4 regions of the Lysinibacillus sp. LK3 genome follow, and region 3 is predicted to be linked to each of the others. Evidence: riboswitches for the same ligand, from Rfam matches in the RefSeq annotation. Region 3 holds a riboswitch; each other region holds the start of a gene.
What was found. A riboswitch is a leader RNA that binds a small molecule or an ion and turns the genes downstream of it on or off. The one in region 3 is predicted to bind S-adenosylmethionine.
Positions count from the first base shown of each region.

Region 1: it holds a riboswitch for S-adenosylmethionine, as region 3 does, so the genes downstream of both, VK91_RS18750 (bifunctional homocysteine S-methyltransferase/methylenetetrahydrofolate reductase) here and VK91_RS13180 (MetQ/NlpA family ABC transporter substrate-binding protein) in region 3, are expected to answer to the same signal.
Region 2: it holds a riboswitch for S-adenosylmethionine, as region 3 does, so the genes downstream of both, VK91_RS16605 (methionine ABC transporter ATP-binding protein) here and VK91_RS13180 (MetQ/NlpA family ABC transporter substrate-binding protein) in region 3, are expected to answer to the same signal.
Region 4: it holds a riboswitch for S-adenosylmethionine, as region 3 does, so the genes downstream of both, metK (methionine adenosyltransferase) here and VK91_RS13180 (MetQ/NlpA family ABC transporter substrate-binding protein) in region 3, are expected to answer to the same signal.

Region 1 covers NZ_LDUJ01000026.1:55,203-61,423, reverse strand. The annotation lists gene VK91_RS18750 (bifunctional homocysteine S-methyltransferase/methylenetetrahydrofolate reductase) at 1-1,609, opposite strand, end outside; SAM riboswitch class I at 1,699-1,799, opposite strand; gene VK91_RS18745 (protoporphyrinogen oxidase) at 1,899-3,293, opposite strand; gene VK91_RS18740 (globin-coupled sensor protein) at 3,533-4,825, opposite strand; gene VK91_RS18735 (tetratricopeptide repeat protein) at 5,456-6,221, opposite strand, start outside.
Region 2 covers NZ_LDUJ01000022.1:44,267-50,487, forward strand. The annotation lists gene VK91_RS16580 (acyl-CoA dehydrogenase family protein) at 1-319, shown strand, start outside; gene VK91_RS16585 (arsenate reductase family protein) at 503-859, shown strand; gene gcvH (glycine cleavage system protein GcvH) at 941-1,321, shown strand; gene VK91_RS16595 (hypothetical protein) at 1,413-1,754, shown strand; gene VK91_RS16600 (thioredoxin family protein) at 1,769-2,080, shown strand; SAM riboswitch class I at 2,137-2,240, shown strand; gene VK91_RS16605 (methionine ABC transporter ATP-binding protein) at 2,323-3,351, shown strand; gene VK91_RS16610 (methionine ABC transporter permease) at 3,341-4,009, shown strand; gene VK91_RS16615 (MetQ/NlpA family ABC transporter substrate-binding protein) at 4,078-4,929, shown strand; gene VK91_RS16620 (response regulator) at 5,142-6,014, shown strand; gene VK91_RS16625 (HEAT repeat domain-containing protein) at 6,011-6,221, shown strand, end outside.
Region 3 covers NZ_LDUJ01000017.1:145,943-152,163, reverse strand. The annotation lists gene VK91_RS13205 (PucR family transcriptional regulator ligand-binding domain-containing protein) at 1-886, shown strand, start outside; gene VK91_RS13200 (carbon-nitrogen family hydrolase) at 939-1,733, opposite strand; gene VK91_RS13190 (pyridoxal phosphate-dependent aminotransferase) at 1,830-2,999, shown strand; gene VK91_RS13185 (PPC domain-containing DNA-binding protein) at 3,042-3,545, opposite strand; SAM riboswitch class I at 3,668-3,771, shown strand; gene VK91_RS13180 (MetQ/NlpA family ABC transporter substrate-binding protein) at 3,860-4,690, shown strand; gene VK91_RS13175 (methionine ABC transporter ATP-binding protein) at 4,798-5,823, shown strand; gene VK91_RS13170 (methionine ABC transporter permease) at 5,816-6,221, shown strand, end outside.
Region 4 covers NZ_LDUJ01000006.1:32,124-38,344, reverse strand. The annotation lists gene VK91_RS04235 (alpha/beta hydrolase) at 1-687, opposite strand, end outside; gene VK91_RS04230 (gamma carbonic anhydrase family protein) at 821-1,333, shown strand; gene metK (methionine adenosyltransferase) at 1,513-2,709, opposite strand; SAM riboswitch class I at 2,968-3,086, opposite strand; gene pckA (phosphoenolpyruvate carboxykinase (ATP)) at 3,476-5,062, shown strand; gene VK91_RS04215 (S9 family peptidase) at 5,128-5,904, opposite strand; gene VK91_RS04210 (NUDIX domain-containing protein) at 5,888-6,221, opposite strand, start outside.

The sequences.
Region 1 (6,221 bases), on a different contig from region 3:
CTTCATGATGTAAAAATTCAGCACTTTTATAACTCGTAACAGGCATAATACCGATGTAAATTGGAGCTTGTAAATGCTTTGTTGCCTCATAAATCTCTACAATTTTCTCTTTCGTATATACTGGTTGAGAAATGAAGTAGTCTGCCCCATGCTCAATTTTCTTCTCCAAGCGTGTCACAGCACGATCTAACACACGGACGTTTGGATTAAATGCAGCAGCAACTGAAAAATTTGCTTTTTTACGAAGTGGCTTACCTGAGAAAGAGACCCCTTCATTTAATTGCTTAATTAATTGGATTAGCTCCATGGAAGATACATCATAAACACTTGTCGCACCTGGGAAATCTCCTACTTTTGTTGGATCACCCGTAACGGCCAACACATCATGAATACCTAAAGCATTTAACCCCATTAAATGAGATTGTAGACCAATTAAATTACGGTCTCGACATGTAATATGAGTTAGTGGGCGTACACCATGTGAGCTCTTCAACAATGCGCCCATTGCAATATTGCTAATACGTGGAGAGGCCAATGAATTGTCTGCCATCATAACTACATCTGCACCTGCATCATATAATTGCTTTGCTCCTTCAAGGAACCCATCAATCTCTAAATGTCTAGGCGTATCCAACTCTACTATGACAGAGCGTTCACGTTTAACCTTTTCATGAAGAGGCTCATACTTTGTTGGCTCCGCTTCCCGAACAATCTCAATCTTTTTAGGCTTCGCATGCTTCTCCTGAACCGGTGATAACTCTTCTAAATACTTCTTTGCTGCTGCAATATGTTTGGGTGTTGTACCACAGCAGCCCCCTATTAAACGTACACCTTGATCACGCAATTCAACAGCCGCTCGACCAAAATAATCAGCTTCTGATTCATAAACGACACGCCCATCCTCTAAGTCCAGAAGTGATGCATTTGGATAGGCCGACATAAATGCCTTATTAGGAAGTTCTACACCTTCAAATGCCTGAATTGTATGGTGTGGACCTAGTCGACAATTGACACCAACAATATCAGCACCTAGGGCTTCAAGCTCATGGAGAGCATTATTTAAAGACATCCCATTTTGTAGAACACCGGGCTCATGCATAGAAACTTGTGCAATAATCGGCAATTTTGTTTTTTCTCGTAGCATCTTTAAGGTTGCTGTTAATTCTTCAAAATCATAATAAGTTTCAAGTAAAAGGCCATCTGGATTCCCTGCAAGTAAGACGCTTGCTTGTTCTTCAATAGTTGCTAATATTTCATCCAAGGTTGCATCACTTTTACGAATTCCCCGAATACCACCAATTGTTCCTAAAACAAATTGACCGCCATCAGCCGCTGCTCGTTTTGCGATGGTGATAGCAGCTTCATTAAATTGTTGGACACGTGATTCTAATCCATAGCGAGCTAATTTAATGGCATTTGCACCGTACGTATTCGTTTGAATGATGTCAGCACCAGCTGCAATATATTCTCTATGAATCTTTTCAATTAACTCGGGTCTCTGAACATTCATTTCCTCATGGCAATACTCCAATCCATAGCCATATAGCACTGTGCCTATTGCACCGTCTGCCGTCAATACATGCGTTTTTAACCTTTCAAGCAATCCCATAAAATTAGCCTCTCTTCCTATGTCTCTATATAATAAAAAGCCTTCTTTCATAAAAAAAGAAGGCTTTAACGATTCATCATTGTTGTTCCTTCTCATCTTCGACTCAACGGTCTTCTGGATTTAGCACCTGACAATAAAGTTGGTTGCTGAAGCTTCAATGGGCCAGTCCCTCTGCTTCTCTTGATAAGAATTAAGTATGAATTTTTTAAATAATTAAAAGAATCATATCGTTTACTGACGAATGAGTCAAGACTATTTCACATAACAAAGTTTTTTTCCACTTAAAACCTTAGAAATTGGCAAGTTCCTTTGCAAGCTCTTCACCAATTTTTTTCCCGTTTTGAATGCAAGCACCAATACCTACGCCAAAATACGAGCACCCTGCAATCGATAAATTAGGATATTTCTCATGTAATTCTTGTAGTAATCCTTGTAATGCTTCACGATGCGCTAGATCATATTTAGGCATTTGATCAATCCATTTTGTTACATTCACAACGGTTGGCTGCTCCTCTATTCCTAGGCTCTTTCTCACATCTTCTAAAGCAACTGCTGCTAATTCTTCATCCGTCATGGCGCGTAGTTGCTCATAGGCTGGATTGATGCTCTTATAAAAGAGTCGCACAAGTAATTTATTTTCTTTCGATGTATGCTTCCATTTACGACTAGTCCAAGTTGCTGCATTACAAGTTACGTCTGAATTATGGGAAACAATATAGCCCGTTCCATCTGCTGGCAATTTAGCGTCTGGCACATCAAAACCCAAATAGATAGTAATCGCTGACGCTGTCGTAAATTGGTCAAAATAGCGGTTTAAAGATTCATCCTGTAGCAGATTTTGTACAGTATCGTTCGGTAATGCTAAAACGACATAATCTGACTCAATAATTTCACCATTAGCTAAGGAAATTGTGTAGTTCTTATCTTGTTTTTGAACATTTAGTGTAGTAACACCCTTGATAATTTCTACATCGGATAAGGTTTGTTCAAGTCGATCAATTAAAGAAGATAAACCATTTTTAAAGGATATAAATTTTTTGTTCGCTGCTTTAACAAATTGCTCACGATTCGCATCAAAGCCTTTAATAATACTTCCAAAATCATTCTTATAATCAATTAAATACGGTAAAGTAGAGCCAATAGAAAGCTGATGTAAATCTCCAGAATAAACACCTGCAAGCACTGGTGCAATTTGGTTTTTCACCAGTTCCTCTCCTAAATAGTAAGTTAAAAATTCACCGATAGAACTTTCCTTTGTGAAGCCATTGTTTGGCAATGTTAAATCCTTCAACGCTTCTTTTTTTCCCTGCTCGGAAATAAGTGTACTTTCCTCTAAGGATGCTACACTCATCGGTATTCCGAAAGTTGAATCTGCCGGAATAGCATGTAACTCATTATTCGTATAAATATAAGAAATACCTGTTTCGTTGTAAACTAATTCCGCCTCAAAATCAAGCTCCTGCACGAGTTCCATAACGCCTTGATGACGGGCTACAATAGAATCAGCACCCGTTTCCATGATGAAACCTTGTTCATGTGCTGAATATAATTTGCCTCCTAAATATGTATTTTTTTCTATAAGCACTAGACGAACATCTAAATTATGTTCCTTCACTTGACGTTGCAAATAATGCATTGTACATAGTCCTGTAATACCGCCGCCTAAAACAACAACTGTTTTCATCATAACCGCCCCTATTATTCATTCTTTCTACAGTATAATCCTTTTTCATTGAAAATTACGTTAAACCCTTTACAAATTTAGCAAAAATAGAGCTATTTCATCAGTGAAATAGCTCTTACTTTCTGAATCTCTATAAAATTGATCCTCTATAGCGATAACTTCACAACAAACATTTAAATAGGTACTATAGTGTTTATTACGTCTAAAAATATGAAAAATAGAATGTAAATGTTAGTAGTCTATCCTTTTAAATTTTGCGCAAAGCTCGCTAATTTTTCAGCTGAATTTGTTACCTCAGTAAATGAAGTGCCTAATTCACTTAATATGCCTACAATTGCTTGTATTTTTGTTGCCATACACTCATTTTGATCTTTTGCTTCTGTCATGGCTCCCAATATACTCGTAAATTGGCCTTCAGTTTGTAACATATTTTCTTCACCTGCTGCAACTTCATCTTGAATGTTGGTCAAAGAATACTCTAATTTCTCTGTTCGTTCACCTGTCTTTTTCAATAACAAAGCCACCGCTGTAACAGATTCTTTTGTCTGAATTGATAATTTACGTACTTCATCGGCCACTACGCTAAAGCCCTTTCCCGCTTCCCCAGCACGTGCTGCTTCAATTGCAGCATTTAAAGCCAATAGATTCGTTTGATTCGCAATATTGGTCACAACACTCATAATTGTTTCCATTTCCTTAGACATACCTGATAATTGTTCAATATTTTCTTCTATATCATGAAGAGAATGACTAATATTGAGCATATTTTGTGATTGATTTTTTAAACGCTCGCGACCCTCAAGTGCTTGGTTTTCAGCCAGTGTAGACACATCGAGTGATTTTTTTGCCAAATGTTTAATTTCGTCAGATTGCTTACTTAAGCAGCAAAATGAATTATTGGTTTCCTGCGAGATAGCTGCAAGTGCTTCCGAAGAATCTACAATCTGTCGTTCAATCGCTTCTTTTTCATGAACCATTTTTTCTTTCAGTTGTTCCACAGTGTTTTCAAAAGCTTCTAAAACGAGTTGTTGCTCAAAATTACAAATTTTCGATATAGCTCTGATCGTATTAAATTGATCTTGTGGAAATTCTATATTTTTTTCGACTAAATCAATAAATGATATCGATAAATCTTGGAATGCGCAGATATACCACTGTGTTCTAAGCCCAATGTGGACATGCACCTTTGCAATTTTTACACGCCTTTGGTAATACATCTCATCAATGGTTCCGTTAAACATTTCAATAATATGTTGCCGTAATGTTACTTTAAGCTTTTCTACAGAACTATGATGACTGATAATATCTACCAAATGATGCTCTGTTCCAATCATGTTGTAAAAACGGTTTACGATGTGATCTACATTATCCATAACTATTGGCTGGAAAGCTTTTAAATATTGTAAGTCGTTCTTCGTTAAGTTTAGCATTTCAATTTGCTTCGCCATCGATTGACGAGAGGACAAATCCATTTTCACTGTGTATTGCTGTAAATCCAATACCTTCGTCTTTCTTTGTTTTTGAAAAATCACACATCTTCCCTCTTTCATTCCGTTTACTTTCATCAGGCTGAGAAACATCAAATCCCTTTTAACATATTGATGGATACACGAAAAAATACCGATAAAATCTGATTAGTCAGATTTAATGGTTACATTCGATAGCGCAATTCCGTATGACAAACTTCCTCCAAAAGTATGTCGGGTACCCATTTGCTCAATTTATCCTAAGGTCATTTGCTCTCAGCAAACAGATATAGTCCCTACATGACTAACAGTAAATTATTTACGTATGCTTCTTTTCAAAATCACTCATTTACATTAATCATTTTATAAATGACTGTCAATCTTATTAATACCATTATTTTACACAAAATGTATAAAAAGTCCTTGTTGTTAAATAAAGCGTAATAAACTATAAAAAAGCTACCACAATATTATTGGGTAGCTTTTTTAACTATTTTTTTGTTTATTATGCTTACTTGCTTTATATTTATTCTACTTTTTTATCGATCATCTTCAAATTTCACTATACTAATATTTTATATCCTCAATCATGATCTATCTAAATACTCGTAAACAGCAGTCTATTTTAGACCAAAATACCCTCATACCGTAGCAACATAAATAATTCTAAAAACCTATGTTTTTTTAACACTAAATTTACAATCCTTTAAGTTCCTGTAATATTTTAGCCGCTTCTTCGGATCCTGCATCTGCCGCGAGTCCATACCATTTAATAGCTTCTTTCAGATTTCTATCTAACCCTGTATCTTTATTAAAAATATGCCCCAACTGTAGCTTGGCTTCTACATCTCCTTGAAGTGCAGCCTGCTTAAACCAATGAATACCTTTTTCGAGATTGCGTATTCCGGCCAGACCATTACTCCATATATAACCTAAATCATAAAAGGCGTCTACATGATATTGCTCCGCAGCTCTTTCATACCAAAACAGACCACGATTGACATCTTTCGCTAGGCCTAAGCGCCCCTCTAAATAAATTCCACCAAGTCGATATTGTGCTTCCACATACCCTGCCTCAGCTGATTTTTTATAGGCGTTAAAAGCTTCTTTCTCATCTACCTCAACGCCTAACCCCTGCTCATAAATTATTCCTAACGTAAACATTGCCTCTGCCACATTCTTTTGTGCAGCATAATCAAACCATTTTTTTGCTAATGTATAATTCGTTGCTACGCCCTCGCCATTAAAGTACATATCTGCTAAATTATTGGCAGCATCCGCATGTCCCTGCAAAGCTGCTTTTTCATAGTATGAAAAGGCAAGGGAATAATTTTCCTCCATACCTATGCCCCCAAAGCAAAAATTCCCAAGCATATATTGAGCATCTGCATTTCCCTGGGCAGCGGCTAGCTCAAACCATTTCAATGATTTTTCAGGTTGAAAATGTTTACCCTCTCTAGAA
Region 2 (6,221 bases), on a different contig from region 3:
ATTGGTAAACATTGCGAATATAGCTAACCAATTATTTGCAATGGAATCAGCTGTCTTACGTACAGAAAAAGCAATTGCTCGTGACGGTGCTGAAAAAGCACATCAAAAATTGCTATACACACAAATTTTCTGCCAAGAAGCATTCGCAGAAATCGAAAAAGAAGCAAAAGACACAATTCTTGCTTCAGCGGATGGCGATGCAGCCCGTATGACATTATCTGCACTGCGTAAGCTAACGCGTAATAATCCATATAATTTAATTGCGAAGAAGCGTGAGGCTTCCGTTAAATTAATTGATGCTGAAAAATATATTGTTTAATAGTGCAAATTTAACCTAGCTATCTGCAAAAGATAGCTAGGTTTTTTTTATGAGATGGATAATCGTAAAAGGAGCGGATAAATTTGCACAACTGGTGGATAAACTTACAAAAAAGAGTGAAGTTCACCATTGAAAACAACTATGATGGTATACTACAGAAAAAGACAGAAGAGGAGCATTGTAATGACGATTCAATTTTTCCATTATCCGAAATGTACAACATGTAAAAAGGCACAGAAGTGGTTAAATGAGCATGAGGTTTCCTATGAAGAGGTACATATCGCAGAGCAACCTCCCACTAAAGAAGAATTAACAGCTATTTGGCAAGCTAGTGGACAGCCTTTGAAGAAATTTTTTAATACCTCAGGCATGAAATATCGTGAGCTTGGCTTAAAGGACAAGTTAGCGGAAATGACGGAGGATGAGCAGCTTGAGCTACTTGCTTCAGATGGCATGTTAATTAAACGTCCCATCGTGACAGATGGAAAAAAAGTTACTTTAGGTTTTAAAGAAGTAGATTTTGAGCAAGCTTGGAAATAACCGTATTAAACCTTGTATTTATAGGAGAAGTATGGCACACTGAAAGTGAATATATTACATATTTATGGAGGGGTTTTTTGCATGAGCACACCTAAAGACTTACGATACTCTGAAGAACATGAATGGGTAAAAGTAGAAGATGGAAAAGTACGTATTGGTATTACTCACTTCGCACAATCTGAATTAGGAGATATCGTATTCGTTGAGCTTCCACAAGTTGGCGACGAAATCAAAACAGATGATCCATTCGGTAGCGTAGAATCAGTAAAAACTGTTTCTGAATTATATGCACCAATCTCAGGTACTGTAGTTGAAGTAAATGCAGATTTAGAAGATAGCCCAGAATTCGTTAATGAATCACCATATGAAAAAGCATGGATGATCGTTGTTGAGCCTGCTGACGCATCAGAAGTTGAGAAACTAATGACAGCAGAGCAATACGAAGAAATGATCGCTGAATAAGACAAGCCATAATCGAAAAACGTCGGAAACTACCGGCGTTTTTTGTTATATAATGACTTATAAGTGGGGATCTCTAAATGGAGGTGGCGTAATGTTCGAGGGAAAATGCTTGATAGTAGAAGGGCGCTCAGATAAGCTACAAATTGAGCCTATTTTGAATGAGAATGTTACAATACTATGTACGAATGGTACAATTGGTGTGCATCAATTAGAAGAACTACTGGATCCCTATGAGGGCTGTGAGCTATTTACTTTTTTTGATGCAGATACTTCTGGTGATAAGCTACGTGCATTAATGGACAGACATTATCCAGAGGCTGAGCATCTGCGCACAATGCCAACATACAAGGAAGTAGAAACGACACCAAGAAAAGTGCTAGCAATGATTTTACTGCGTGCACATTTTTCAATCCATAATGAATATATTTTGTAAGGTTGCGTGAGTAAATGGAAGAATGGTCAATAGAGCAGTGGGAAGCGGCTAAACAGTCGGGAGAGAAAACTGCATTTTATTTATATACACCGATGTGTGGAACGTGTGCAGTGGCATCTAAAATGATGTCCATTATTGAGCAATTACTGCCACAGCTACAAATGGGTAAAGCAAATATCAACTTTTTGGAACACATAGCTTATGAGCATCAAATTGAAAGTGTTCCCTGTCTACTCATCAGTGATGGCGGAAAAGTGACAGAAAAGATTTATGCTTTTCAATCCGTACCATTTTTATATGAATTGTTAAAAAAATCAATTGACTGAACTTTACTAGCGTGGTAAAGTATCAAATATATTATTAAAACATTAAATATATCGAACTCTTATGAAGAGTGGCGGAGGGAAGTGCCCTATGAAGCCCGGCAACCATCACAATGTGAAAAGGTGCCAAATCACCCAAAGATTTTTCTTTGAAAGATGAGAGAACGGTTTAACGTATCATACGTGACCCCTTCTACTTGTCTGTGAGTGAAGGGGTTTTCTATATGAGAAAAGGAGTATTCGCTATGATCCAGCTTCAAAATATTACAAAGAAATACAAAACAGCAAATGGCGAATTAACGGCAGTCAAAGACGTCAACCTTACTATTAATAAAGGTGAAATTTTTGGCATTATCGGCTATAGTGGTGCTGGTAAAAGTACCATGATTCGTTTATTAAACGGTTTAGAGAAACCGACAGCAGGAACAGTAACGGTGAACAATCAAGAATTTTCATCGATAAAAGGGCAAAAGCTTAGAGCAGCTAGACAAAAGGTAAGTATGATTTTCCAGCATTTTAATTTACTTTGGTCAAGAACAGTTGCCGAAAATATTGCATTCCCTTTAGAAATCGCAGGCTTCCCAAAGGCTCAACGTGAAGCGCGTGTGAAGGAATTAATTGCCCTTGTAGGCTTAGAAGGGCGCGATAAGGCATATCCATCCCAGCTTTCCGGGGGACAAAAGCAGCGTGTAGGAATTGCACGTGCATTAGCGAATAATCCAGAGGTTTTACTATGTGATGAGGCGACATCCGCACTTGACCCTGAAACAACGGATGCCATTCTTGATTTACTCGTAGATATAAATGAACGCTTAGGCTTAACAATCGTCCTGATTACCCACGAAATGCATGTCATCCGCAAAATTTGTCATCGTGTAGCGGTGATGGAGGCAGGCGAAATTGTGGAACGTGGTGAGGTATTACAAGTCTTCCAAGCCCCACAGGCGGCTATTACTAAGAAGTTTGTATCTCAAATTACCGACACTAAGGAAACACAAGATACGGTAGCACAAATTAAAACAAACTATCCAACTGGACAACTTGTCAAATTGATTTTTGTTGGTGAAAAAACAGAACAGCCTGTCATCTCACATCTTGTGAAACAATTTGATGTAGAAGTAAGTATTGTTCACGGAAATATTTCACAAACAAAAAATGGTGCATATGGTACATTGATTGTGCAAATTGATGGCTCTCAGACAAACGTCACTGAAGCCCTTCGTTATTTAAATACAGTGGAAGTACAGACGGAGGTGATTGAAAATGCTAACTAATCTCTTTCCGAATGTAGACTGGGAAAATATGTGGCAAGCTACGTATGAAACTTTATACATGACAGCTATATCAACGGTTGTGACATTTATTCTTGGGTTAGTCATTGGTATTGTTCTATTTTTAACTAGCCCCAATCAGTTATGGGCAAATAAAATCGTTAACTTTTTAACAGGATCACTCGTTAATATTTTCCGTTCCATTCCATTTATCGTATTAATTATTTTATTAATTCCATTTACGAAGTTTTTACTAGGTACAATTCGCGGTGCCAATGCGGCATTACCTGCTTTAATTATCGGTGCAGCACCGTTTTATGCTCGTATGGTATTAATTGCGTTACGTGAAATTGATAAAGGTGTGATTGAAGCAGCCCGTTCAATGGGAGCAAAAACTTCTACAATTATTTGGAAAGTATTGGTTCCGGAATCATTACCAGCTTTGATTTCTGGTATCACTGTAACGGCTGTTGCTCTTGTAGGTTATACAGCGATGGCAGGAATTATTGGTGCAGGTGGTCTTGGTAACTTAGCTTTCTTAGACGGCTTCCAGCGAAATCGCCAAGATGTGACATTAATGGCAACTATTTTGATCTTAGTAGTCGTATTTATTATTCAATGGATTGGTGATTTAATTACTGAAAAAATTGATAAACGCTAGCACGAAAATGAGGTTATTCCGGTTTTTACCGCTAACATATTTAAAACAAATACAAGGGAGTGTCATAAATGAAAAAGTTATTAGCAGGATTATTTTTATCAATACTTGTACTAGCATTAGCAGCTTGCGGTACAGATAAAAAAGAAGATGAAAAATCAGCATCTGGCGATCAAACAGATAGCAAAGAAAACGTAACATTAAAAGTAGGTGCTTCTAATACACCACACGCAGTTATTTTAGAAAAAGCAAAACCGATCTTAGCTAAAGAAGGCATAGACCTTAAAATTGAAACGTATACAGATTATGTTCTACCAAACCAAGATTTAGACTCAAAAACACTTGATGCAAACTATTTCCAGCACATTCCTTACTTAGAGCTACAAATTAAAGACAATGGCTATGATTTCGTTAATGCAGGTGGCGTTCATATTGAACCAATCGGTATTTACTCTAAAAAATATAAAACGTTAGAAGACCTGCCTGAAGGCGCAACAATTTTACTTTCTAATTCAGTATCTGACCATGGTCGTATGCTGTCATTGTTAGAGGCTAAAGGCTTAATCAAATTAAAAGAAGGCATTGATAAAACAGCAGCAGAATTAAAGGATATTGAAGAAAATCCTAAAAACTTTAAATTCGATGCAAATACTGCCCCAGAAATGCTTGTACAAATGTACGAAAACGATGAAGGCGATGCAGTACTTATCAATTCTAACTTTGCCATCGATAACGGTTTAAACCCAATTGAAGATGCTATTTCTCTTGAAGATAAAGAATCTCCATATGTTAACATCATCGCTGTACGTGCAGGTGATGAATCAAAACCTGAAATTAAAAAATTATTAGAAGTATTAACATCTAAAGAAATCCAAGACTTCATTTTAGAAGAGTGGAAAGGTGCAGTAGTACCGGTAAAATAAGAATTAAAAATTTTATAAAAGGGTACATAAGTTTAACGACTTATGTACTCTTTTTTATTTGTAGTTAAATTGATGAGAAACTATGTATTTTTTATGACGTCTATTTATGTTTAGATATTGTTTAGTCATATTTATTACTATAGTAATGTTGTTAATCTACGAAATAAATGATAGAAAGTAATAATAAGAAAAAACTAGATGGAGTGATTCTAATGAATGATATAAAATTCACCCATGACATCATGCAAGAACATGAAGTAGAGCGCTACTTTAAAATATGGCGAGAAAGTGTGATTAGATCACGCCTTACTATAACAGCAGTCTTTTTAAAAACAGCTAATGCTACACAACTGAATGAAAATGTGAATGATCAAGTTACCTCGTTTTTACAATCAAAAATACGCAAGACAGACTTGCTTTTTCAATTATCCGACGGAGATCATTGGGGCATCTTCTTTTTACAAAGTAGTGATGTAGAAGCTAGGGCGTTTTTAAAACGAATATTTGCCATCTTAAAAGCAGAACGGAAGTTCCAACAGATTGCATTAAAGGCCTCTATAACAGAAATAAGAAATAATAACGTTATTTTTGAAGAGCTGTTAAATAAAAATAAACAGATGTTATCAGGGGATGAGCAATTAACATGGAGTATAGCAGAGGTAAAGGATTACTGTGAGCAACCAACTGAATTAGTGAAAGTTAGTATTATTGAGCAAAACGCCATTTTTAGACAAGTATTAGAGTCAACGCTTAACCAAATATCTATCCCTTATTTTTCCTTAGATGTAAAGGTTTATGAGGATGGCTATAGCTTTTTACAATCGGATGATTATAAATCAGGGCATATGCATCTAATTCTTATGAATGATATTTTACCTCTGAAAAATGGCTTAGAAATATTGCATATCTTACGACATATGCCAAATGAAAAGAAATTTATTATTTATATGATGTCAGAACGCAATTCTGAAGGGGCAGCGCTTAATGCTTATGAGGGCGGTGTTGATGAATATATTGTCAAACCATTTAATTTACGTTTGCTAGAAGCCAAAATTAAAAGAACGTTTGCGAGGTTTTGGCAATGATCAAGCTGACTGTTTCGACGCTTTTGGGAATAATTTTCTTTTTATTAGTTGTGCTCTTTATCTTTTTAATGTATTTACTTGTTCAGCGGCAGCGTGAAAGCTATTTTGAAAAAGTTCGTGACCGTTATTTACAAAATTATTCTCAACTTTGGTATGATTACTTATTCAATAACGCATTATTTAGTATCGTATTGGTTCCTCGAGGCA
Region 3 (6,221 bases):
TTTCTCCGAATTTGAATTATTAATATTAGATCGCACGGCAACAGCGTTGGCACAGCTTTTAATGCGAGAGTTCTATATTGAGGAAAAAAAGAATATTGAGGATGCTTCGATTTTAGCTGATTGGATTGATCAAAAACTATCTAAGGAGGAAATCTATAAATTTATCGTTACACATTATACTAACTATACACAATCCAGTGGCACTGTCTTTATTTTGGCTTCTCCTAATACGTTGACAAAGGCACAGGAGGATGTAGTCTATAGTAAGCTTTATTATCGTAATCTCTTTGAGCAACATGGCTTTATTCCATTTTTATTTGAAAGAAAAAGCTATGTTATTTTTATTTTACTGCATACAAAAGATAGTAAAGCCATTCGTGATATGCTAAACAACATGTTTTCCTCTTTGGTCAAAACTGAATTTTATAAAAAGCAGCAGGCACAAGGTTATCAGATAGCTATTGGGAAGGTCGTTTGTGATGTGGATGAAATTCCCAAAAGCTATCAAACTGCACTGGAAACCTTATATATTTGTCGAAAAGTACAAACGTCCTCGTTCTTTTATGATGATCTGCATTTATATCATTTAATCTATAAATTACAAATGCAGGTGGATTTACAGGAAGTGATTTTCGACTATTTACAGCCCGTTATTGAATACGATGAAAAATATAATAGTAAGCTTCTCGAAACATTGCAGGTGTATTTACAAACAAATGGCTCTAAACAGCAAACAGCGAATCAATTGTTTATTGTTCGTCAAACACTCTATCACCGCCTAAAAAAGCTTGAAAGTTTACTTGGTAAAAATTTTATGAACGGGCATAACCGCATTACACTTGAATTTATGCTACTAGCCAATTCATTAATCGAGGATAAGAGCTAGAAAAAAGTTGGCACGCTTAAAAGGTTAACTCCCCTCCTAAGCGTGCCCTTTATTACCCTTTCACAACTACATCGTGATACAGTCCTGGTCTACGATCATCGTAAACAGGAATTCTTCCACGTACTTCATCGACAATAGAAAAGTCTACATCGATCACTGCTACTTCCTCGTCCTCAGCACCTACCCATAATACTTCTCCCCAAGGCTGAATAATCATAGACTGCCCATTAAAATTTTCTACCTTTTTCGAAATACGATTTACTGCAATGACAAAGCATTGATTTTCAATTGCACGAGCCTGTAGCAACGTTTTCCAATGGTCAATCCTTGGAGTTGGCCACTGCGCTGGTACAAATAATACCTTTGCTCCTTGTAATGCATGTGCACGTAACCATTCTGGGAAGCGAATATCATAGCAAATGACACCAGCAGCTTCAATATCATCTAAAGCAAAACGATTCATTTCATCCCCTGCTTCCAAGTAAAGATGCTCGTCCATTAAACGGAAAAGATGTGCCTTGCTATATTCCCCAACAAGTTCTCCATTACGATCAAAGGTATACATCGTATTATAAAATTTATCGCCTTTCTTTGTTGAAACAGAGCCCCCTACAATATGTACATCAAGTTCCTTAGCAAGTTTAGCCAAAAAGGCCTTTGTCCGCTCACCATTGATATCTGCTAGCTCAGGCAGTTTCTCTAAAGCATAGCCTGTATTCCACATTTCAGGTAACACTATGATTTCTGCCCCATTTTTTGCAGCTTCACGAATCTTATCCTCGGCACGTTCAAAATTTTCTTCAACTTTGCCAAAGCCAACATTTAATTGAATACAACCGATTTTCATCTCTATTCCTCCTCTAGACAATTAACAGAAAAAGTAATACTATTTGCTTCATATTCTTCAATAATAATTATTATATTCTGAAAAAGGTGATCATGCATGGAATTCTCTAAAAAACTACAGCAACTACCCACTCAATTTTTTGCAGCACTCGTTCAAAAAGTAAACTTGGCTCTAGAAGAAGGGCGTGATGTCATTAACCTTGGGCAAGGAAATCCCGATCAGCCAACGCCTATTCACATCATTCAAGCATTACAGGAAGCAGCTGAAAATCCTCAAAACCACAAATATTCACCATTTAGAGGTCTCGCTGAATTACGCCAAGCTGCTGCGGACTTTTATCAACGTGAATATCAGGTAGAACTAAATCCAGATACAGAGGTAGCGATTCTTGGTGGAACAAAAATTGGTCTAGTTGAGCTACCTTTAGCTGTGTTAAACCCTGGTGACACGATGCTCTTACCAGATCCTGGCTATCCAGATTACCTATCAGGTGTTGTACTAGGAGACGTCAATTTTGAAGTAATGCCCCTTTTTGCTGAAAATGATTTCTTACCTGATTATCATGCATTACCTGATGAAGTGAAAGAAAAAGCAAAGCTTCTTTACTTAAATTACCCGAACAACCCTACAGGTGGTACAGCATCACTTGCGTTTTTTGAAGAGACCGTTCGCTTTGCGAAGGAGCACAATATTATCGTATCACATGATTTTGCTTATGGGGCAATAGGATTTGACGGTAATAAACCAGTTAGCTTCCTTCAAGCAAAGGGTGCAAAAGAAGTAGGAGTTGAAATGTATACATTATCGAAAACCTATAATATGGCTGGCTGGCGTATAGGCTTCGCTGTAGGGAATGCCGAGATTATTGCTGCTATTAATCTAATTCAGGATCATCTGTTTTGTAGTCAATTCCCTGCCATTCAACAAGCCGCAGCAGTAGCACTGACGGCTTCCCAGCAATGTGCGGATGAACTACGAGCTACTTATGAGCGTCGCCGCAATGTACTCATTGAAGAAGCTCGAAGAATTGGCTGGCATGTTACGGCTCCAAGTGGCTCCTTCTTCGCATGGCTCCCTGTACCACTAGGCTATACAAGTGAACAGTTTGCTGATCTTTTGCTCGAAAAAGCTGATATCGCTGTAGCAGCAGGTAATGGCTTCGGTCAATATGGTGAAGGCTATGTTCGCGTAGGATTGCTGGTTAGTGAGGAGCGCTTACGTGAAGCAATCCATAGAATCGAGCAATTACAATTGTTTATAAGATAATGACGCCATATCCTGTAGCTATCCCTAGCTACAGGATTATTACTATTTTTCAATTTTCCTTGGTTGCCCTAAACCATTTTCTAATGGATAAAATTGAACATGACCTGTTTCATCATCCCATTTTCGAATATGTTGAATCCCTTGTACCTCTGCCAACACGATGTCAGCAGTAATAACAGGGTTGCCCCCTTTTATTAAATGCCCACCTGATACAACACCCCATTGATCGCTCATAGAACCATGGAAATGTGTCTCATATCCACCATCTCGCTTACACACCACACCTGAACCTTGAATAAATTCTAATGGTCCCTCTTTTTCAATCACATCACTAAAACGAACTTGAATTTGAACTGTTGCATCTGGCACTAAATAAACAAAGCTACTTTTTTGAAAGCTGCCAATACAGCTTACAATTGTTGCTGACTCTATACTATTCTCTTCGCAAAGCGCTTCAATTCCTTCAATGATATCTGTTCCCGTTAGAAAACGAGCACTAATAACCTTACCAAATGAACCTATACCATAATTAACTCTTACAGACATTGTTATCCCTCTTTTGCGTCGAAATATTATAATTATATAAAAAATTTAAAAATTATTTATTGACTTACTATACCCTATAAATTATATTAGTTCTATCGGAATTACAAAAAAATATTATAAATCTCTTATCAAGAGTAGCTGAGGGACTGGCCCTATGAAGCTCGGCAACCTCCTTTTATAGGAAGGTGCTAAATCCTGCAAACGATCTTCGTTTGATAGATAAGAGAGGACATCTTTTCATGAGCCTCTCTTAATTTGTAAGAGAGTTTTTTTATTTTCAAAAAACCGATAAAAACAATCTTGGAGGTATTTTCATGAAAAAGAAAAATAAATTTTTAGTAGGTTTAGCAAGTTTAACATTAGTAGCAGCTTTAGCAGGCTGTGGCTCTAAAGAAGATAGTAAAAGCCAAGCTGAAGGAATTGATGAAAAGAAAATCGTTGTAGGCGTCACTTCTGGTCCACACGAACAAATTGCAGAAGTAGCCGCTAAAGTAGCAAAAGAGAACGGGCTAGAAGTAGAACTAAAATCATTTTCTGACTATGTTTTACCTAATACATCCTTAGCTGAAGGTGATCTTGATGCGAACAGCTATCAACACGAGCCTTTCCTAGATACATTTAATAAAGACCATGATACAGATTTAGTACCAGTGGGCAAGACGATTTTAAATCCAATGGGTATCTACTCAGAAAAATATAAATCCTTTGATGACATTCCTGACGGTGCAACGTTTGGCCTACCAAATGACCCAACGAATGGAGCACGTGCCCTCTTTGTTTTACAGGAAGCTGGCTATATTAAGTTAAAAGAGGGTGCAGACTTAACAGCCTCGATCCGTGATGTAGAAGAAAACAAAAAGAATTTAAAATTCATTGAATTAGAGGCAGCTCAAATTCCTAAACAACTTAGTGAAGTAGATGTAGCAGCTATTAATACAAACTTTGCACTAGAGGCTGGCATTAACCCTAAAGATGACTCTATTTTATTGGAATCTACTGATTCTCCATACGTGAACTATATTGTTGTACGTGCTGAAAATGAAAATGATCCAACAATTAAAAAGTTCGTTGAGGCTTACCAATCTGACGAAGTGCGTCAATTCATCGAAGAGGAATTCAAAGGTTCTGTAATCCCTAGCTGGTAATATGTTCAGAAAGCTTCTATAAAGCCGAAGAATCTGCTGAAATTCCCCAATGGGAAGACGAGCAGATTCTTGCTTTTTAGAAGGTTGAGAAAGGAGCAAACAATCGCATGATTCAATTACAAAATATCTCAAAAGAATTTAAATCGAAAAAAGGCATCATAAAAGCTGTGGATGGCATCAACCTTCACGTAAAAAAGGGACAAATTCATGGTGTAATCGGCTATAGTGGTGCTGGTAAAAGTACACTCATTCGTTGCGTTAATCTACTAGAACGTCCTACAGCAGGAAAAGTAGTGATAGACAATGTAGACATTACGACCCTTTCTCTTCACGAATTACGTCAAACACGCCAAAAAATCGGGATGATCTTCCAGCACTTTAATCTCTTAAAAACAGCAACAGTTTACAATAATATTGCAGTTCCCTTAAAGCTACTAGGCTATAAAGAGGCGGAAGTAAAAAACCGAGTAGCTAAGTATGCTGAAATTGTCGGTTTAACAGATAAACTAGATAGTTACCCAAATCAACTTTCAGGTGGTCAAAAACAGCGTGTGGCTATTGCACGTGCCTTAGCACAGGAACCAGAGATTTTACTTAGTGACGAAGCAACAAGTGCACTTGATCCTGAGACAACGGAAGCCATTCTTGAATTGTTGTTAAAAATTAATCGTGAATTAGGCATTACGATTCTGCTCATCACACATGAAATGAATGTAATTCAAAAAATTTGCGATGAGGTTTCTGTTCTAGAATCAGGGAAAGTTGTGGAATTTGGCACAGCGATTGAACTTTTTGCGAAACCGAAGCACCCTACAACGCGAAAGTTTTTGAATACAATTTCACAACGTAATTTATCCCCTTCTCTTATTGAGCAATTAAATGTTTCAGGAAGTGTAATCCGTTTAACATTCCTTGGTGAAAGTACTGGTAAGCCATTATTAGCAGAAGTCACTAAGGTATATGATGTGCAACCAAATATTTTAACAGCTAATATTATTGAATTAAAAAACGGTATTGTCGGCAATATTGTGGTGCATTTACATGGCGAAACGCAGATTGTCCAAAAGGCGTTAACGTATTTTTCAGAAAATGGCGTGGCAGTGGAAGAATTAGGAGGTGTGTTCAATGAGTAGTATCCAAAGCTTCTTTACAGATTGGTCAGATGTTATTGGCAAAGCAATTATCGAAACATTTCAAATGGTCGGAATTTCATTATTTTTCTCCATTCTGATTGGCATTCCATTAGGGCTATTAATCGTTTTAACACGACCAGGACAATCCTTTGAAAATAAATTTTTCTATCAGTTTTTTAATCTATTTATCAATATTGTTCGCTCTGTTCCATTTATCATTTTATTATTCTTCATCTTACCTTTTACCAAGTTAATTGTAGGTACAACAATTGGTGTTAAAGGTGTAATCGTTCCACTAGTTGTTTACACAGCTCCTTATATTGCACGGCTGATGGAATCTGCGCTTTTAGAAGTGGATTCCGGAGTAGTAGAAGCCTACACAGCCATGGGTATTAAAC
Region 4 (6,221 bases), on a different contig from region 3:
AAACTGAAATTCCGTGAATTCCTGTTGATGAAGCCAATTTCGAGTTTGGCGAGTGTCCGTAATTTTATCCTTCTCAGCTGTCATAATTAGCATAGGCATATTAGGCATTTCACCTTTAGGCAGCATCACTAAATTTTTCATCATCTGCTGAAGTTCTCGATACCATTTCACAGAAACTACAGTCATGAGCGGTACATCATCTTTCATTTCTTCTCTGCCTTCAACACTACGCGTTAATTTCTCTAATGTAATATCATGTGTCAATTTAACATTGGCCGTTAACGCACTTAGACTTGTTAAAGCATTTGTTAATTTACCTGGTAATAGCTTTAGTTGCAACCAAGGTGATGTTAAAATAATGCCTGCACATTCATATTGTCTCTTTTGCAGTGTATGGAGGATTAATGTTGCACCTAGTCCATGCCCTATTACAAAGGTTGGTAAATTATATGAAAAAGCATTTTCAATCAGGTTTCTTGTATACTTATTGTACAATTTGAAGTCTTCATCATGGACTCGAGCAAACCTTGCATTACCCCCATGATTCGGTAAATCTCCCATGACTATGTGGAAGCCTTCTAATCTTAATTTCTCTATCAGCCATGCATACCAACGGTGATTTTCATAAGCACCATGAAGAATAGCAATCACAGCTTTTGCTTGTCCATCAGCTTCCCATTTCCACATTACATAGTCCTCCTAAAAAATAATTACACTTTGATTATATCGAAATAAATAGCACATTTTAATTTTATATTTCCATAAAGTTGCGTATTTGATACGATAATACTACATTATAGAAAGAAAAGAGGCGATTTTCATGATTTATCCATTTAAAGATAAAACGCCAAAGATCGATCCGTCTGTTTTCATTGCTGACTACGCAACTGTTACGGGCGACGTAACAATTGGCGCCGAAACAACCATTTGGTTTAATACGGTTATTCGTGGTGATGTTTCCCCAACGATTATTGGTAAACGTGTCAGTATCCAAGATCTTTGCTGTTTACACCAAAGCCCAAAATATCCGCTCATTATTGAAGATGAGGTAACAGTTGGACACCAAGTCACTTTACATAGTTGTACAATTCGCAAAAATGCCTTAATCGGTATGGGATCCATTATTTTAGACGGAGCTGAGATTGGAGAAGGTGCATTTATTGGAGCTGGAAGCCTAGTACCTCCTGGTAAAGTCATTCCTCCAAATAGTTTAGCATTAGGTCGTCCAGCAAAAGTTGTCCGAGAATTAAATGCTGAAGATAAAGAGGATATGGAACGCATCGTACGAGAATACGCAGAAAAAGGTCAATATTATAAATCACTTCAGAAATAAATAACCTACACAAAAAATCAATACTAACGAAAAAATCCCTCGCGTTTTCGTGTACCGAATATGTTCACGAATCCTAGCGAGGTATTTTTGTAAAAAAAACAAAAGGAGCAATGTTGCCCCTTTGCTTATTAATACATCAGAATAATTTTCTAATGACTTCATTACTTTAGTTCAATAGTTTATAAACGTGCTTTTTCTCGTAGCGCGTCTGCTTTATCAATTTGCTCCCATGGTACATTTAAATCTGTACGACCAAAATGTCCATACGCAGCAGTTTGTTTATAAATTGGACGACGAAGATCAAGCATTTTAATGATACCTGCTGGGCGTAAATCGAATAGCTCGCGTACCCATTCAACGATCTCGCTTTCTTTCACTCTACCTGTGCCAAATGTATCGACAGCAATGGAAACAGGCTGAGCAACGCCAATCGCATAGGCAAGTTGCACTTCAGCACGCTCTGCTAAGCCAGCTGCTACGATGTTTTTCGCTACATAACGTGCTGCATATGCCGCCGAACGGTCTACCTTGGTTGCATCCTTACCTGAGAAGGCACCACCACCGTGACGTGCATAACCACCGTATGTATCAACAATGATTTTACGTCCTGTTAATCCAGCATCACCTTTTGGCCCACCAATTACAAAACGGCCAGTTGGATTGATGAAGTATTTCGTATTAGCATCTAATAATTCACTCGGTACAACTGGTGCAATAACAAATTCTTTTAAATCTGCTTGAATTTGTTCAAGTGTTGCTTCTTCATCATGCTGTGTTGAAATAACAATTGTATCCACGCGAACCGGTACATTATTGTCATCATATTCAATCGTTACTTGCGTTTTACCATCAGGACGTAAATAGGCAAGTTCACTTGATTTACGTACTTCTGTTAAACGGCGTGCTAATTTGTGTGCCAAGCTAATTGGTAATGGCATTAGCTCTGGTGTTTCATTACATGCATAGCCAAACATTAAGCCTTGGTCACCAGCACCAATTGCTTCTATATCAGCATCTGTCATAGAGCCTTCACGTGCCTCTAATGCCTGATCAACACCTTGAGCAATATCAGGTGATTGTTCGCCAATTGCCACAAGCACCGCTAAGTTCTCAGCATCAAAGCCATATTTACCTCGTGTATAGCCAATTTCAGCTACAGTGTCACGAACAATACCTTTAATATCCACATAAGTAGAAGTAGTAATTTCTCCTGCTACTAATACTAATCCTGTTGTTACAGTTGTTTCACACGCTACACGTGCATTTGGATCTTCTGCTAAAATAGCATCTAAAATGGCATCCGAGATTTGGTCACAAATCTTATCTGGATGTCCTTCTGTTACACTCTCTGATGTAAACAGTCGACGGTTTGTCATTTGGTTTTCCTCCTAAATACTCTTACAATAAGTAGTTGTGTATGAATACGGTACTCATTACCCATGTCAAGTCCGCTCCTAAGGATTGAACTCTCAAGCCGTTACTGCTGCTTTTAACACGAGGATTTCGAAAGATCCGTCATTATAATAAGGAAAGAACTACATATACTTACCTTTACATTGATTTTTAACAATAAAAAAATCCTTTTCTCACGTTACTTTACATGAGGAAAGGAATAATGACTGCGTAACCTTTCACTCTTATCGTTCAAGGGATGTTCCCTTGCATCAGGTTGGCACCAACGCATGTCGTGAAATAGTTCATGCAGGTTGCCGGGTTTCACAGGGCCTGACCCTCCACCAGCTCGGGATAAGAGTATCCGTTCAATCTCATGTTACTGAAAAGGTCGAACGTTGTCAAATATTTTCTTATGTATTACTGTATAGAAAGGAAAGAACTTATTACACAAAAACTTTTCATACTTGGATGATGATGTAAATAGAAGCAAATTAATCCCTACAACATACCTAGCTACTTGTGGTAACATATGTGTGGCTCAATTTTCGTGCCTAATTACAGTAGGATTGATGGTATTCTACTCGAAAAACATTATTTTTTGTCAGTTTATTGAAAAGTGGTAAAAACTCTAAAATAATTTCTTAATTAGTATAGATTATTTAAGCAATTGTGTTATACTATTTTTGAAATTAAGAAAAAATCCCTCTAAATCAAGGGAATACTATAAAAAAGGATGGTATTTAATCGATGAATTCAGTAGAAATTGCAAACGAACTGAAGGAATTATTAAACGGCGGTAACATTAATGTTCAACTTTCAGTACCACAATTAGCAGAAAAAGCTACATCTCGTGGTGAAGCAATGTTAACAGTAGATGGCGCAGTTCGTGCAGAAACTGGCAAATACACTGGTCGTTCACCTAAAGATAAATATACGGTAGAAGAAGAAAGCACAAAAGATCAAATTGACTGGGGTAAAGTCAACCAACCGATTTCTTCTGAAGTGTTCGATAACCTATATGTAAAAGTAATAAAATATTTAAAAGAACGTGACGAGTTATTCGTATTCAAAGGCTTTGCAGGTGCTGACAAAGACTCACAATTAAGCATTCAAGTTATCAATGAATACGCATGGCACAATCTTTTTGCTCATCAATTATTTATCCGTCCAACAGCAGATGAATTAGCTTCTCATGTTGCCGACTTCACTGTCATCTCAGCTCCTAACTTTAAAGCAGATCCTGCGGTTGATGGTACTGCTTCTGAAACATTCATCATCGTATCACTTGAAAAGAAAATTATTTTAATTGGTGGTACAGAATATGCTGGTGAAATGAAAAAATCTATCTTTGGTATCATGAACTACTTATTACCACAACAAGGTATTCTTTCAATGCACTGCTCAGCAAACGTTGGTGAAGCTGGCGATGTAGCGTTATTCTTCGGTCTATCTGGTACTGGTAAAACGACGTTATCAGCTGATCCTGATCGTAAGCTAATCGGTGACGATGAACACGGTTGGTCTGATAATGGTGTATTCAACATTGAGGGTGGCTGCTATGCAAAAACAATCAACCTTTCTGCTGAAAAAGAACCAGAAATCTACAATGCAATCCGCTTCGGCTCTGTATTAGAAAACGTAGCTGTTGATCCAGAAACTCGTATTTGTGACTATGATGATGGTTCACTAACAGAAAATACACGTGTAGCTTATCCAATCCAATACATCGAAAATATCGTTGATCCTTCTGTTGCAGGTCATCCAAAAACAATCATCTTCCTAACAGCTGATGCATTTGGCGTATTACCTCCAATCAGTAAATTAACAAAAGAACAAGCGATGTATCACTTCCTAAGCGGGTTCACTTCTAAACTTGCTGGAACTGAACGTGGTGTGACTGAGCCAGAACCAGTATTCTCTACTTGCTTCGGGTCTCCATTCCTTCCACTTCCTGCAACAGTATACGCAGAAATGTTAGGACAAAAAATTGACGAGCACGGTGCACAGGTATACTTAGTAAACACTGGTTGGACTGGTGGCGAATATGGCACAGGTAGCCGTATGAAACTATCTTACACACGTACAATGGTCCGTGCAGCAATCGATGGTAAATTAGCAGATGTTGAAACAACACAAGATGCTGTGTTTGGTTTACACATTCCAAAAGCAGTTGAAGGCGTACCTTCAGAAGTGTTAAATCCTCGTGAAGCTTGGGCAGATAAAGCTGCATACGATGCAAAAGCTGCTGAGCTTGCAGGCTTATTCAACGAAAACTTCAAGAAATTCTCAAACGTTTCTGAAGCCATCACTACACTTGGTGGTCCATTAAAATAACGTCTATATAAAAGACAAAGGGAACAATTTATTCGTTCCCTTTGTCTTTTTGTTTTCTCTATGCTTTATTGTTGTTTCATCCACTTGCAAAGAGCACGGACAGTTTCACGATTTTTTGCTGGTGGATATTGATGTGCATAGTTAAGATCATACCAAGTTTCGAATGATTTATTTGCTTCCTCTAAAAAAAATGCCAATTGTCTGGCATGTTCAATATCCACATTTTCATCACGATAGCCATGAATGATAAGAACGGGAGCTGTTATACGCTCTATCTCAAAAAGTGGTGTTCTTGCATCATACGCTTCTGGTACACGATTAGGTGTTCCTCCAATAACACGCTTCATCATTCTGCGCATATCTGTACGTTCCCAATAAGTGGCCGTTGCATCAGAAACACCTGCCCATGTTACAACAGAAGTAATATCCCTTCTTAAAATAGCTGTCCACAGAGCCATAATACCACCTCGTGAAAAACCAAAAACATGGATATTGTCATTGCAGAATTGTTTGAGTACATCTACGGCATAGACCGCATCGTAACGGTCTGCCCCTGCAAACTCGTCACGCCCCTCTCCCCCACGATTCCCACGATAATATGGGGCAAATACGATAAAGCCCTGCGCCGCAAATTGTGCAATACGAGAGGGTCTTACCATCCCAATGCTTTGCATGCCGCCTCTTAAATATAAAAAGCCATCATATGTACCTTCAGTCTTTGGCTCTGCTAATAATCCTTTTATACGTAAGCCCTGTGAAAGATAGGTTATTTCCGTTAAACGGATAGCTGGATTTGGTGAAGGATAGGGGCGTTTTTCGATAATATCACCATTGTGTGTCACGATGTTTCAGCTCCTCCAGCATTTTCTTCATCCCCTCATCCTTCATGTGAAAACTCAAGTTAGGATGCTGAGCAAATTCTTCATCAGTTAACCAAAGCATGCCTGACGTTTCTAAATCAAATTCTATATCCTCTTGCGCCAAAAATTGTGCAGTGAAAACGGATTTACAAAAAACGTTTTCATCATACACTGCATACTCTGCAAACCATTGAAGATTTTTCACATGAACACCCGTCTCTTCAAAAACTTCTCGAATCGCCGCCTCCTCTAAGGTTTCCCCTTCTTCTAATTTCCCTCCTGGCACTTCTACACCACGT